DNA from 2 places in the Enterobacter sp. E14S genome. Region 1 is predicted to be linked to the other one. Evidence: predicted binding sites of a transcription regulator. Region 1 holds the regulator's gene; the other holds the start of a gene.
What was found. The regulator sigma-54, encoded in region 1, starts transcription at its own class of promoters, with help from an activator protein. The targets are predictions, from matches to a motif close to GTTGGCACANNTTTCGCTNT.

Region 2: hypA (hydrogenase maturation nickel metallochaperone HypA) is a predicted target of sigma-54. The motif match lies at 5,556-5,575, and genes of this name have one in related genera.

The regions. Positions count from the first base shown of each region.
Region 1 covers NZ_JBVODQ010000006.1:127,173-134,623, reverse strand. Annotated here, with positions in the region: gene arcB (aerobic respiration two-component sensor histidine kinase ArcB) at 1-1,524, shown strand, start outside; gene elbB (isoprenoid biosynthesis glyoxalase ElbB) at 1,757-2,410, shown strand; gene mtgA (monofunctional biosynthetic peptidoglycan transglycosylase) at 2,407-3,132, shown strand; gene npr (PTS phosphocarrier protein NPr) at 3,172-3,444, opposite strand; gene rapZ (RNase adapter RapZ) at 3,441-4,295, opposite strand; gene ptsN (PTS IIA-like nitrogen regulatory protein PtsN) at 4,341-4,832, opposite strand; gene hpf (ribosome hibernation promoting factor) at 4,914-5,201, opposite strand; gene rpoN (RNA polymerase factor sigma-54) at 5,224-6,657, opposite strand; gene lptB (LPS export ABC transporter ATP-binding protein) at 6,705-7,430, opposite strand; gene lptA (lipopolysaccharide ABC transporter substrate-binding protein LptA) at 7,437-7,451, opposite strand, start outside.
Region 2 covers NZ_JBVODQ010000007.1:72,704-80,154, reverse strand. Annotated here, with positions in the region: gene ACZ6J2_RS15185 (hydrogenase large subunit) at 1-1,497, opposite strand, end outside; gene ACZ6J2_RS15180 (respiratory chain complex I subunit 1 family protein) at 1,513-2,436, opposite strand; gene hycC (formate hydrogenlyase subunit 3) at 2,438-4,252, opposite strand; gene ACZ6J2_RS15170 (4Fe-4S dicluster domain-containing protein) at 4,249-4,857, opposite strand; gene hycA (formate hydrogenlyase regulator HycA) at 4,928-5,392, opposite strand; gene hypA (hydrogenase maturation nickel metallochaperone HypA) at 5,604-5,954, shown strand; gene hypB (hydrogenase nickel incorporation protein HypB) at 5,958-6,821, shown strand; gene ACZ6J2_RS15150 (HypC/HybG/HupF family hydrogenase formation chaperone) at 6,812-7,084, shown strand; gene hypD (hydrogenase formation protein HypD) at 7,087-7,451, shown strand, end outside.

The DNA of each region.
Region 1 (7,451 bases):
CGCTATCAGGATGCCCTGGAGCGCGCCAGCCGCGACAAGACTACCTTTATCTCCACCATCAGCCACGAGCTGCGTACGCCGCTTAATGGCATTGTCGGGCTGAGCCGTATTCTGCTGGATACCGACCTGACCGCAGAGCAGGAAAAATACCTCAAGACTATCCATGTCTCAGCGGTCACGCTGGGAAATATCTTCAACGATATTATTGATATGGATAAGATGGAGCGCCGTAAAGTTCAGCTTGATAATCAGCCTGTTGATTTCACCAGCTTCCTTGCCGACCTCGAAAACCTGTCCGGCCTGCAGGCGCAGCAGAAGGGACTGAGTTTTGTCATGGAGCCAACACTGCCGCTGCCGCATAAAGTGGTGACTGACGGCACGCGTCTGCGTCAGATCCTGTGGAATCTCATCAGCAACGCGGTGAAATTTACCCAGAAGGGTCAGGTGGCGGTGCGCATCCGCTATGACGAAGGCGATATGCTGCACTTCGAGGTGGAAGACTCCGGGATGGGTATTCCGCAGGAGGAGCAGGACAAAATTTTCGCGATGTACTACCAGGTGAAGGACAGCAACGGCGGGAAACCGGCGACAGGAACAGGCATTGGCCTGGCGGTCTCTAAACGGCTGGCGAAGAGTATGGGTGGCGATATCACCGTTGTCAGCCAGCCGGGCAAAGGATCAACCTTCACGCTGACGGTCCATGCGCCGGCGGTGGCAGAGGAGGTTGAAGACACCTTTGAAAACGACGACATGCCGCTGCCCGCGCTGCACGTCCTGCTGGTGGAAGACATTGAGCTGAACGTGATTGTGGCGCGCTCGGTGCTGGAAAAACTGGGCAACAGCGTGGATGTCGCGATGACCGGTAAGGCCGCGCTGGAGATGTTTAAACCGGGCGAATACGATCTTGTCCTGCTGGATATTCAGCTGCCGGATATGACCGGGCTGGATATTTCGCGTGAGCTGACGCGTCAGTACGCGGCTGACGAGCTGCCGCCGCTGGTGGCGCTGACGGCGAACGTGCTGAAAGATAAAAAAGAGTATCTCGATGCTGGTATGGACGATGTACTCAGCAAGCCGCTGGCGGTGCCTGCTCTGACCGCTATGATTAAGAAGTTCTGGGATACCCATGATGAAGAGGAGAGCACCATGACGTCTGTTGATAGCGCAAAAGCCCAAACGATACTCGATACCGCGATGCTGGAGCAGTACATCGATCTGGTCGGCCCGAAACTGATTACCGATGGTCTGGCGGTGTTCGAAAAAATGATGCCGGGCTATCTGAGCGTGCTGGAATCAAACCTGACCGCCCGGGACCAGAAGGGCATCGTCGAAGAAGGACATAAAATCAAAGGTGCCGCCGGCTCGGTCGGCTTACGCCATCTGCAGCAGCTGGGTCAACAGATTCAGTCGCCTGATTTACCTGCATGGGAAGATAACGTGGGTGATTGGGTTGAAGAGATGAAACAAGAGTGGCAAAACGATGTGGCGGTGCTTAAAGCCTGGGTCGACGCCAGAAAAAAATGACCCCGGATTAACCGGGGTGCGCGAATACTGCGCCAACACCAGGGAAATCGTGGCTGCGCCTGTTTTTTAAAGTTATTTTCGAAATGGCGCTGCCTGAAAAATTTAGGCCGCACGCAGATAAGATAGCAAATCTTAAATGGTTTGTTACATGAATCAGTGAAATGTGTGAAGCATAGCGTTTTAATCAAAATTATTAATGTGCTTCAGCAAGTTGCAGAAAAGGATTGTCATGATGAAAAAGATTGGTGTCGTGCTGAGCGGATGCGGTGTTTACGATGGTTCTGAAATACATGAAGCCGTAATCACGCTGCTGGCCCTGGCTAAGCAGGGAGCAGAGGTTATTTGCTTTGCGCCGGACAAAAATCAGGCGGATGTGATTAATCATCTAACCGGCGAGCCGATGGCGGAAACCCGTAATGTACTGATTGAAGCCGCGCGTCTTGCGCGAGGTGATATCCATCCTCTTATTCAGGCAGACCCTACAGAGCTTGATGCGCTCATTGTGCCGGGTGGGTTTGGCGCGGCCAAAAATCTCAGTACCTTTGCTGCGCAGGGTGCGGAGTGTCAGATCGATCCTCATCTTAAAGCGCTGTCGCAGGCCATGCATGCGGCTGGAAAACCGCTGGGCTTTATCTGCATCGCGCCGGCAATGCTGCCCAGGATTTTTGATTTCCCGCTGCGCCTGACTATCGGGACGGATATTGATACCGCAGAGATCGTCGAGGAAATGGGGGGCGAACACGTTCCGTGCCCGGTTGATGACATTGTGGTTGATGAAGATAACAAAATTGTCACCACGCCGGCGTATATGCTGGCGAACAATATCGCTGAGGCGGCCTCAGGTATTGAAAAGCTGGTGGATCGCGTGCTGGTGCTGACTGAATGAAGGGTAAATTTGCCGCAGGCGCAGGGGTGAAACGTTTTCTCTTGCGCATCGTACTTGTGCTGGCGGTATTCTGGGGAGGCGGGCTGGCTTTATTCAGCATTATGCCGGTACCGTTCTCTGCCGTTATGGTTGAGCGCCAGCTTAGCGCGTGGTTCAGCGGCGATTTTGGTTACGTTGCCCACTCTGACTGGGTGAGCATGGATGAGATCTCCCCGTTCATGGGGCTGGCGGTCATCGCTGCGGAGGACCAGAAATTTCCGGAGCACTGGGGGTTCGACGTGGCGGCCATTGAGAAAGCGCTAGCCCATAACGAACGCCATGAAAACCGCGTGCGCGGGGCATCAACCTTGTCGCAGCAGACGGCAAAAAACCTGTTCCTGTGGGATGGCCGAAGCTGGGTGCGAAAAGGGCTGGAAGCGGGGCTCACCCTGGGAATGGAAACGGTCTGGAGCAAAAAACGTATTCTGACCGTCTATCTCAACGTCGCTGAGTTTGGCGAGGGGGTATTTGGTGTCGAAGCTGCATCACAACGCTATTTTAATAAACCAGCCAGCAGGCTGAGCATGTCGGAGGCGGCGCTGCTCGCGGCTGTTCTGCCTAATCCTATCCGCTTTAAGGCCAGCGCCCCGTCAGGGTACGTGCGAAGCCGCCAGGCGTGGATTATGCGCCAGATGAATCAGCTGGGTGGAGAGGGGTTTATGCAGCGTAATAATCTTATGTAGAGCGGGTAAGCGAAGCGCTACCCGCCTGAATAGCAGACCTTAATCTTCGTCGAACCCTGCGTTAAACAGGGCAATCACCGCCGCCAGCGCTTCCTCTTCCTGAGGACCGGTGGCTTCTACCTCAATCTGGCGCCCTTTGGCGGAATCCAGCATCAGCAGCGCGATCACGCTGTTCGCTTCCGCTTCGGTGCCTTCGTCATTCCGCAGCAGTACCTCTGCATCGAAACCCTGCATCAGCTCAAACAGCTTCATCGCCGGGCGTGCATGCATACCCAGCTTGTTGGTGATCTCAACGGTTTGTTTTACGGTCATGTTTTACGTTTTTCCAGCGTGCGATGACGGGACTGAACGTTCTTCCCGCGCGAGCGGAAATAGTCGGCCAGCTGTTCGGCGATGTAAACCGAACGATGTTTACCGCCGGTACAGCCAATCGCCACCGTCAGGTAGCTACGATTGTTTGTCTCCAGCATAGGTAACCATAGCTCAAGGTAGCTTCGCGTCTGGTAGATAAAATTGTGTACTTCTGTGTGCCGGTCGAGGAACGCCGCCACCGGCTTATCCAGACCGGTCATTGGACGCAGTTTTGGATCCCAGTGCGGGTTCGGCAGGAAGCGCACGTCGAAAACATAATCCGCATCAATCGGAATACCGTGCTTAAAGCCGAAGGATTCGAACACCATCGTCAGTTCGCGCTCGCGTTTACCCAACAGCCGGGTACGCAGCATTTCCGCCAGCTCGTGAACGGACATTTCAGAGGTGTCGACAATCAGGTCGGCACGAGAACGCAGCGGCTCCAGCAGGTCGCTCTCTTCATCGATAGCGCTCTCCAGAGAGAGGTTCTTGCTGGATAGCGGGTGCAAACGACGGGTATCACTGTAGCGGCGGATCAGCGTATTGCGGTCTGCATCGAGGAACAGCAGCTGAGGCGAGAACGCGTCAGGCAGGTTGCTCATGGCCTGTTCGAAGATCTCTGGCGATTCAGGCATGTTACGAACGTCGATACTGACGGCGGCAGAGGTTTGTCTCTCCGCCAGCGTGCGGGCCAGGTCGGGTAACAACACGACCGGCAGGTTATCGACGCAGTAAAAACCCATGTCTTCCAGGGCGCGCAGAGCAACGGATTTCCCCGACCCTGAACGGCCACTGACAATCATCAGCACCATGTTCCGTTTCTCCTCAGGACAACAGATGTGAAGGCCATCTCCTGGTTATGCATCATCCTGATTGCCTTCTGCTTCAGTGATAATTTGATAGAGCTCTTCATCACTTTGGGCCGAGCGCAGTCGACGGCAAATGGTTTTATCGGCCAGACGTTTTGCGACCAGCGACAGCGTATGCAGATGGGTTTTCGTCTGGTCGGCAGGCACCAGCAGCGCGAAGAGGAGATCGACGGGCTGGTTATCAATGGCATCGAAGGCGATGGGTGTTTCAAGCTGCACAAACACACCAACGGCACGCAGGGTATCCTCTTCCAGTTTGCCGTGCGGGATCGCGATGCCGTTGCCAATACCGGTACTGCCCATTTTTTCACGGGTCAGAATCGCTTCGAATACCACCTGCGGCGGCAGGCCCAGCTGTTTTGCAGCCAGTTCACTGATGATCTCCAGCGCACGTTTTTTGCTCTGGCAGTGAACCGCACTGCGGGTACATTCCTGGTTAAGGACATTGCTCAGTTGAAGAGCGGAATCGTTGTTCATCATAATTTCACCTAAGCGCTAACTGTACAAATGGCCTGTTGTGTTTCACAACAGGCGTCCTGCACCCGTTAACTGCCCGGACAATTAGTGTTGTTTCAGTTTATCTTTATGTTTATTGAGCTGTCGCGCAAGCTTATCAATCAAGCCGTCGATAGCAGCGTACATGTCTTGCCCTTCCGCACTGGCATGCAGTTCACCCCCGTTAACATGCAGGGTGGCATCCGAGATATGAGTCACTTTCTCCACTTTCAACACAATATAGACCTGATTGATCCTTTCGAAATACTGCTCGAGTTTTGCAAACTTCGCGTTCACGAAGTCGCGTAAAGCCTCAGTAATTTCGACGTTTTGTCCAGTGATGTTGAGCTGCATAGTGTCTTCCTTATCGGTTGTGTCAGACCAGCTGTTTACGCTGGTTGGACGGCGGAATGGATAAAGACTCTCGATACTTCGCAACAGTACGACGTGCCACCATAATACCCTGATCGGACAGCATGGTGGTTAACTTACTGTCGCTTAGTGGCTTCGCGGGGTTTTCCGCGGCGATCAACTTCTTCACCAGGGCACGAATGGCCGTTGACGACGCTTCGCCGCCGCCCTCGGTATTCACATGGCTGGAGAAGAAATACTTAAGCTCAAAAATACCGCGTGGACTGTGCAGATACTTCTGCGTGGTGACACGGGAAATGGTTGATTCATGCATCTCGACGGCCTGGGCGATATCCGCCAGTACCATCGGTTTCATATACTCTTCGCCCTGCTCAAAGAACGCCTGCTGCTGTTCGACAATACAGCGGCTGACGCGCAGCAGCGTATCATTTCGGCTCTCCAGACTTTTGATCAGCCATCGCGCTTCCTGAAGATTGCTACGAATATATTGATTGTCGGAGTCGTTACGCGCGCTGGTGCACATGGAGGCATACTGCTGGTTGATTTGCAGGCGAGGGATGCTGTCTGAATTCAGTTCAACGACCCAGCGGTCATTGTGTTTTCTGACCAGCACGTCCGGGATGACGTACTCGGGCTCGCTGGTTTGGATCGACTGTCCCGGACGCGGATCGAGTGACTGGATCAGATTCACCGCTTCTTTCAGCACCTCTTCCTTCAGGCGCGTAACGCGCATAAGGCTGCGGAAATCGTGGTTGGCCAACAGATCCAGATGATCGCTGATGATTAAACGCGCCTCGTCGAGCCATGGCGTCTCTTTGCTGAACTGAGAAAGCTGGATCAGCAGGCAGTCGCGCAGATCTTTTGCGGCCACGCCTACCGGATCGAAACGCTGGATGCGCTTCAGTACGGCTTCGACTTCCTCAAGCTCAATCTCTTCGTCGCCCATGCTTTCCAGGATATCGTCCAGCGTGACGGTCAAATAGCCGGTGTCGTCAACGGCATCGACAATTGAGGTGGCAATCGCGCGGTCGGTATCGGAGAAGGGGGTAAGTTCCACCTGCCACATCAGGTAATCCTGCAGCGACTGGGTGGTTTCTCCCTGATAGACCGGTAGCTCATCATCCTGGTAGTCTGCACGCGTACCGGAAGGGGTTCCGGCGGTGTAGATTTCATCCCAGCTGGCATCCAGCGGTAGCTCGTCGGGCATCTCTTTTTGTTCGAGTGCATCCGCGGTGTCGAGCGCTTCTGTATCCTGTGACTGCTGAGTATCTACCTCGTCATGAAGATCGGTTTGTTCCAGCAGGGGGTTGCTGTCCAGCGCCTGCTGGAGTTCCTGCTGAAGTTCTAACGTGGACAGTTGCAACAGGCGAATTGCCTGCTGTAGCTGCGGCGTCATTGCCAGTTGTTGGCTGAGCCTTAATTGCAAACCTTGCTTCATGTTCAGAGCGTTTTTCTCCGGTTCGGCGTTACGTTACCTCTACCCTATCAGAGTCTGAAGTCTTCCCCAAGATAGACGCGCTTAACATGATCGTCTTCGAGGATCTGCTGCGGCGTACCGTGGGCGATCAGATTGCCCTGGCTCACAATATACGCGCGTTCACACACGGCCAGCGTTTCACGGACGTTGTGGTCGGTGATCAGTACGCCAAGCCCGCTGTCACGCAGGTGTTCAATGATGCGTTTGATATCGATAACCGAGATCGGGTCAACGCCGGCAAACGGTTCATCCAGAAGGATAAATTTCGGGTTTGCGGCCAGCGCACGCGCAATCTCAACGCGACGGCGTTCCCCCCCGGAGAGTGCCTGACCGAGGCTGTCGCGCAGATGCTCAATGTGGAACTCTTCCATCAACTCGTTGGCACGATCCTGACGCTGTTCGCTGGTCAGATCGTTACGAATTTCCAGGACCGCCATCAGGTTATCGTAAACGCTAAGACGACGGAAAATGGAGGCTTCCTGCGGCAGGTAGCCGATCCCGCGACGCGCGCGCGCGTGCAGCGGCAGAAGGCTGATGTCTTCATCGTCAATGATAATGTTGCCGGCATCGCGCGGCACAATGCCAACGACCATGTAGAAAGTGGTGGTTTTACCCGCACCGTTAGGGCCAAGCAGCCCCACGATTTCGCCGGAGTTGACGGTCAGACTGACATCTTCTACGACACGGCGGCCCTTGTAGGCCTTCGCGAGATTTTTTGCAGTTAATGTTGCCATAACGAATTAGTTACTCTTCTT
Region 2 (7,451 bases), on a different contig from region 1:
GCGGCAGCGCCAGCGGTAGAGCTTCTGGTTGTCGCCGGTCATGCTCCAGTGGATGTCGTCCCCGCGCGGCGCTTCGGCAAAGCCGAGGGCAAAGCGGTTCGGAATGTAGGTGAAGCCTTCCACCATCAGCGGACCTCCGGGCAGGTTATCGAGGCCGAAGTCGATCATGTTCAGGGCGGTGAACACCTCGTTGATGCGCACCTTGAGGCGCGAGATGACGTCGCAGCCCTGCTCGCTGTGCACGGTCATCGGCAGCAGGCCGTAGCCGACGAACGGGTGATCGGCACGCGTGTCGCGGGCGTGGCCGCTGGCGCGCACCATCGGGCCGACGTTGCTGAAGTCGCGGGCGATTTCCGGGTCAAGGCGGCCGATGCCGACGGTGCGCTGCTCGATGTTTGGCGTGCTGAGCAGCATATCCACCAGCTCCTGCACGTCGCGGCGCATCTGCTGCGCCAGCTGGCGGGTCTGGATCATATCGTCCTTCAGCAGGTCGCGGCGGATCCCGCCGATCAGGTTCAGGCCGTAGGTTTTACGCGCCCCGGTGAGGATCTCCGCCATCTTCATTGACGCTTCACGCACGCGGAAGAACTGCATAAACCCGGAGTCAAAGCCGACGAAGTGGCAGGCCAGGCCAAGGTTCAGCAGGTGCGAGTGCAGACGCTCCACCTCCAGCAGAATGGCGCGGATCATCTGCGCGCGCTCCGGCACCACGATCCCCATGCCGTTCTCCACCGAGGTGGTGTAGGCGGTGCTGTGGGCGAAGCCGCAGATACCGCACACGCGGTCAGAGAGGAACGTCACCTCGTTGTAGCCCATGCGGGTTTCCGCCAGCTTTTCCATGCCGCGGTGGACGTAGAACAGGCGGTAGTCGGCGTCGATGATGTTTTCGCCGTCGACAAACAGACGGAAGTGGCCCGGTTCGTCTGAGGTGACGTGCAGCGGGCCGATCGGCACCACGTTGTTCTTCTTGCTGCCCAGCTCGTTGATAAACTCGTAGGTTTCGCTGTCGGTGGTCGGCGCCGGGCGCTGGCGGTAGTCCATGCTGTCTTTGCGCAGCGGATAGAGTTCGTCCGGCCAGTCGTCCGGCAGCACCAGGCGGCGTTCGTCCGGCAGGCCGACCGGCACCAGGCCGTACATGTCGCGCACTTCGCGCTCGCCCCAGACGGCGGCGGGCACGCGCGGCGTGACGGACGGGTATTCCGGCTTAGCCGGGTCGACTTCCACGCGCACGGTGAGCCAGCACTTTTCGCCCTGCTCCATCGACATCACGTAGTACACGGCGTAATTGCCGCACAGCTGACGCTCGTCGTTGCCGAACAGTACCGACAGCCAGCCGCCCTGCTGGTAGTACAGAAACTCGACCACTTCCGGCAGAGAGTTCACCTTGATGGTGACGGTTACCTGGTCTTTGGTTTGCCAGGACTCCTCCAGCACCACGCCGGGGAAAGCCTGATGCAACGCGGCGAGATACTGCTGACCTTTCTTTTCTTCAGACATAAATACTCTCTTTAATCACGCCACCAGCAAGGAGACGAACGCTAAAAATGCAAAACCAAAACCGGCCCAGGTGATGCGCGACGTTTCCACAAAACGCAGGCGCGCCATGCTGTTTTCAAACAGGGCAATCACCAGCACGCCGACCAGCAGCTTGAGGGCGGCAACCACGACGGCCAGCACCAGACCGCCTGCGGAGAAGTGCGTCATCTGCCCCCACGGGAAGAAGACGCCGACAAACATCTGCAGCACCACCAGCTGTTTGAGGCTGATGCCCCACTTCAGCACCGCGAATCCATAGCCGCTGTACTCGGTAAGCGGCCCTTCCTGCAGCTCCTGCTCGGCTTCCGCGAGGTCGAACGGCAGTTTGCCCATCTCAATAAACGTCGCGAACGCGCAGGCGCACAGCGCCAGCACCAGTGGGATCGAGCGCGCCACCGGCCAGTGGTAAACGGTGTGGGTGATAAAGCTGATGTGGGTAGAACCCTCGACCTGAGCGGCGACCCACAGCCCCAGCAGCAGGATCGGCTCCACCAGCACGCCGAGCATTGCCTCGCGGCTGGCACCGATGCCGGTAAACGGGCTCCCGGTGTCCAGGCCCGCAATCGCAAAGAAGAAGCGGGCGATGGCGAAGAGGTAAATCAGCGTGATCAGATCGCCAAGCACGGGCAGCGGCGACGCCACCGTCACCACCGGCAGCGCGGTGGCGATGGTCAGCATCACGCCCACCATCACAAACGGCGTCAGGCGGAAGACCCAGCCTGCGGCATCCGGCGCGACGCTCTGACGGGAGAGCAGCTTGAAGAGATCGCGGTATTCCTGAAGCACCCCAGGCCCGCGACGGTTGTGCATCCGGGCGCGCGCCACGCGCGTGATGCCCGACAGCAGCGGCGCAGCGGCGAACAGCACCAGCGCCTGAAGAATTGCCAGTAACAGACTCATGTCAGGCTCCTCGTGAAATCACAATGACCACCAGCACCGCCAGCTCGATGACCGCCAGACGGCGGAACAGCGCGGGTGCGGCGGCACTCTGCCAGCCGGGTACCCAGCCCACCGGGTTCAGCCAGTGGCGCAGCTTCAGCACGGCGGCGAAGTTCTCCTTCACCGGCATGGCGAAACCGTGGGCGGTGATGACCATCGACTGTTCGTGTTCGTAGCCGCAGGCCCACGCCGCACCGCGCGAGCGGGAGGCGAGCCGGTCGCGTTTGAAGAACAGCATCAGTACGAACGGCAGCAGCGGTGCGCCAATCAGCAGCAGCGCGATCATGGGCTGAGAGACGGTGGTATTCGCCACGGTCAGCGGCAGCGGAATGGCGTTGCCCAGCAGCGGCAGCAGCCACGGCGCGGCGACGCCGCCCGCGATGCAGCACAGCGCCAGCGCGACTACGCTCACGCCCATCAACATCGGTGCGCAGCAGGCATTTTCAGCTTCGCGGGTGCGCGGCGCGCCGAGGAAGGTGACGCCATAGACTTTCGCCATGCACATCACCGCCAGCGCCCCGGTAATCGCCAGCCCGACCGCCAACAGCGGGCCGAGCAGGCGCGCGATAAAGAGATCGCTCTGACCAAGCGCGAAGAAGGACTGATAGATCACCCACTCCCCGGCAAAGCCGTTCAGCGGCGGCAGCGCGGCCATTGCCATCAGCCCGACCAGCATGGCGAGCGAAATGACGGGCATCTTTTTGCCAATCCCGCCCAGCTTTTCGATATCCCGATGACCGGTGCGGAACCAGACGCTGCCCGCGCCGAGGAACAGGGTGCTTTTAAACAGGCTGTGGTTGACGAGGTGATACAGTCCGCCGATAAACCCGGCGGCAATCAGCGTCGGATGATTGAGCGCCAGCCCGGTCACGCCCGCGCCAATGCCGAGCAGGATGATGCCGATATTTTCAAGGGTGTGGTACGCCAGCAGGCGCTGGATATTGTGCTCCATCAGCGCGTACAGGCCGCCGACGAACGCGGTGATCATTCCGGCGACCAGCAGCACGACGCCCCACCACAGCGGCGGCTGTCCGCCGGTCAGCGTAATCGCCAGAATCCCGAACAGCCCCACTTTCATCACCACCGCAGAAAACAGCGCGGCGGCGGGCGCGGAGGCATTCGCATGCGCCTGCGGCACCCAGCCGTGCAGCGGGATGATGCCAGCGAGCAGGCCAAAGCCGAGCACGCCCAGCAGCCAGACGTCGTTCCCCAGCGGATGGCCGTTGAGCGCAGCGAAGTCCAGCGTGCCAAAGCGGTGCCACACCAGCCAGCAGGCCAGCGCCAGCAGCAGCGTCCCGAGGCGTCCCAGCGCAAACCACAGCTTGCCGGAGGCGCTGCAGCCGGTCAGGAACACGCCGCACAGCGCCATGATTTCCGCCATCACCACCAGCGCACCGAGGTTGCTGGCAATAACGGTGCAGACCGCCGCCGCCATCAGCAGGTTAACCAGCAGGCCGTTAGCCCTGACGTGCGGATGGCGGTGCCAGTCGATATTGAACAGGCTGATAAACAGCCCGCACAGGCCAAACGTCACCAGCCAGATGGCGTTCAGGGGCGTGATCGCAACCGTGTGGCGAATCAGCGGCATCACGGCCTCTGCGGACTGGCCGCCGAGCAGGACAACGCCGCCTGCCGTTAGCGTCATCAGGCTAGCAACCGCCCCGCCGAGCCCGGCGATCGCGCCGCTGAGCGTTTTATAGAATGAGAAGATCAGCGCCAGAACAGCGGCGGCAGCAAAACAGGCTACCGCGCTGGTAATCATCATCGCCGCGTTCATTTCGCCCCCTCGTTAAGCGCCTGTAGCAGAGAAAGGTCGCCAAAATCACTGTTGATGGTCAGCTCGCGTTTACGCTTGCTGGTACGGGCGATGTCGCGAATGTTAACCAGAATCAACGCCTTAGTCGGGCAGGTGCGCACGCAGGCCGGGCCCTGCTCATCGAAGCTGCACAGGTCGCATTTCACCGCAACGGCACGGATGCCGGGCACCCAGTCCAGCAGCGTGCTTACGCGTGCAGGCGCCGGGGGCGCGGGCGGGGCTTTTGGCGAGTTGGCGTTCGCCGGAATATGCAGCGGACGGCTGCCGGAAAATTCAATCGCGCCGAACGGGCAGGCAATGCCGCACAGCTTGCAGCTTACGCACAGGCTTTCGTTCAGCTGGACAGCGCCATCAACGCGGGTGATGGCATTCACAGGGCAGACGCCCGCGCAGGGGGCGTCTTCACAGTGATGGCAGAGCTGCGGGGCAGACTCTTTTTCATTACGCATGACGTGCAGGCGCGGCATGGACTGCAGCCCATGCAGGCGATGCGTTTCCGAGCACGCCGCCTCACAGGTTCGACAGCCAATACAGACCGTCGAGTCGGCAATTACAAAACGGTTCACCGGGTTATCCTCTGGTGATAGTCATTTTTGACGAAAAACTGTCTTGTCGACACTTCTCGACACGCAGGAGTCAGGCCACCTTCGCTGAGGCATTTCCATCCATCAGCTGCTTCAGGTTGACCGGGAGATCGTGCTCAACGGCGGCGTACAGGCCGTTATAGACCGGCGCTATTTTTTCCAGATAGTGCTCCAGCACCTGCTGGCGATCGCGGTTGCTGACGTGGCCGTCCACCATGCCGTCGGCCATCAGCTGCGCCTTCGCAATACACTGTTTTTCGCCGTCTTTTGTCTCGAGGTGGTACTCAATGGTGTGGCTGTTGAAGTTATCCGCCAGGGTAACGTTGATGATGAAATGGCCGAACAGGACGAAGCGCATGTCGCCCTGCGCCGCGCAGCTCATCGCGTGGTGAAGACGCGCTTTCGAGAGGGTTATGCCCTGAACCAGAGAGTTGCAGTAGAGGTGCCACTGGTCCTGCAGCTGCTGATGACGCTGCGCGATGTAATCCGCTTTTTCGCTGATTTCCCAAATAGTCATAGAAGGTATCCGTTTAATGGAGATAGCGGCTGTTAAGCAGATTCCATGCCAGTTTTTATCCTTCTGATTTTAAATAGATTTACTTACAAAACCGCTGTCAACGCCGCGGTGTCGACGTGTCATTTCGACAGCGTTGACATCGTCACGCCTTAACAAAAATCAAGCTGGCACCGTTATTGCATTCAATGGCGCAATTCATTGAGGAGGCGTCATGCACGAAATCACCCTCTGCCAGCGGGCTCTGGAGCTTATCGAACAGCAGGCAGTGCAAAACCACGCGAAGCGCATCACCGGCGTCTGGCTGAAGGTCGGGGCGTTTTCCTGCGTCGAGACCAGCGCCCTGCATTTCTGCTTTGAGCTGGTGTGCCGCGGCACGCTGGCGGAAGGCTGCGAACTCCATATTGAAGAGCAGCAGGCGGAGTGCTGGTGCGAGCAGTGCCAGCAGTACGTCACCCTGCTGTCATCAAAGGTTCAGCGCTGTCCGCAGTGTCAGAGCACCGGTCTCCGCATCGTGGCGGACGACGGCATGCAGATCCAACGCCTCGAAATCGAGAAGGAGTAAAGTATGTGTAGCACCTGCGGTTGCGCCGAAGGCAACCTGTATATAGAAGGGGATGAACACCGTCCCCATTCCGCGTTTCGCTCCGCGCCCTTTTCCCCTGCCCCGCGTCCTGCTGCGGCTTTAACCGGTATCACCTTCGCCCCGCAACGCTCCGCTGTGGGCGATCTGCACTACGGCCACGGCGAAGCGGGTACCCACGCGCCGGGCATCAGCCAGCGCCAGATGCTGGAAGTGGAAATCAACGTGCTGGACAAAAATAACCAGATCGCCGCCCGCAACCGCGCGCGCTTTGCCGCCCGCAAACACCTGGTGCTGAACCTGGTCTCCAGCCCCGGCTCCGGCAAAACCACGCTGTTAACGGAAACGCTCAAACGCCTGAACGGGCGCGTCTCCTGCGCGGTGATCGAAGGCGACCAGCAAACCGTTAACGACGCGGCGCGCATTCGCGAAACCGGCACCCCGGCGATTCAGGTTAATACCGGCAAAGGCTGCCACCTGGATGCGCAGATGATTGCCGACGCCGCCCCGCGCCTGCCGCTGGCGGATAACGGCATTCTGTTTATTGAAAACGTCGGCAACCTGGTCTGCCCGGCGAGCTTCGACCTGGGTGAACGGCATAAAGTCGCGGTGCTTTCGGTGACCGAAGGCGAAGACAAGCCGCTGAAGTACCCGCATATGTTTGCCGCCGCGTCCATCATGCTGCTGAACAAAGTCGACCTGCTGCCGTACCTGAACTTCGACGTGGATAAGTGCCTGTCCTGCGCCCGGGAAGTGAACCCGGAGATTGAAATCCTGCTGGTATCCGCCACGCGCGGCGACGGCATGGACGCCTGGCTGAACTGGCTGGAGAGTGAACGATGTGCATAGGCGTACCGGGACAAATCCATTCGATTGACGGGAACCAGGCCAAAGTGGAGGTCTGCGGCATCCTGCGCGACGTCGACCTGACGCTGGTGGGCAGCACCGATGAAACGGGCGCTTCGCGTCTCGGCCAGTGGGTGCTCGTCCACGTGGGGTTTGCCATGAGCGTGATTAACGAAGCGGAAGCCCGCGACACGCTCGATGCCCTGCAAAACATGTTCGACGTGGAGCCTGACGTGGGCGCGCTGCTGTACGGCGAGGAGCGTTAGCCATGCGTTACGTTGATGAATACCGCGCGCCGGAGCAGGTGCTGCAGCTTATCGGGCACCTGAAAACGCGCGCGGCGCTGATGGACTACACGAAAGAGAGACCGCTGCGGATCATGGAGGTGTGCGGCGGACACACACACGCCATCTTCAAATTTGGCCTCGACCAGCTGCTGCCGGAGAACATCGAGTTTATCCACGGCCCCGGCTGCCCGGTGTGCGTACTGCCGATGGGGCGCATCGACAGCTGTATTGAAATTGCCAGCCAGCCCGACGTCATTTTCTGCACCTTTGGCGACGCGATGCGCGTGCCGGGCAAAAACGGCTCGCTGCTGCGGGCGAAAGCGCGCGGGGCCGACATCCGGATCGT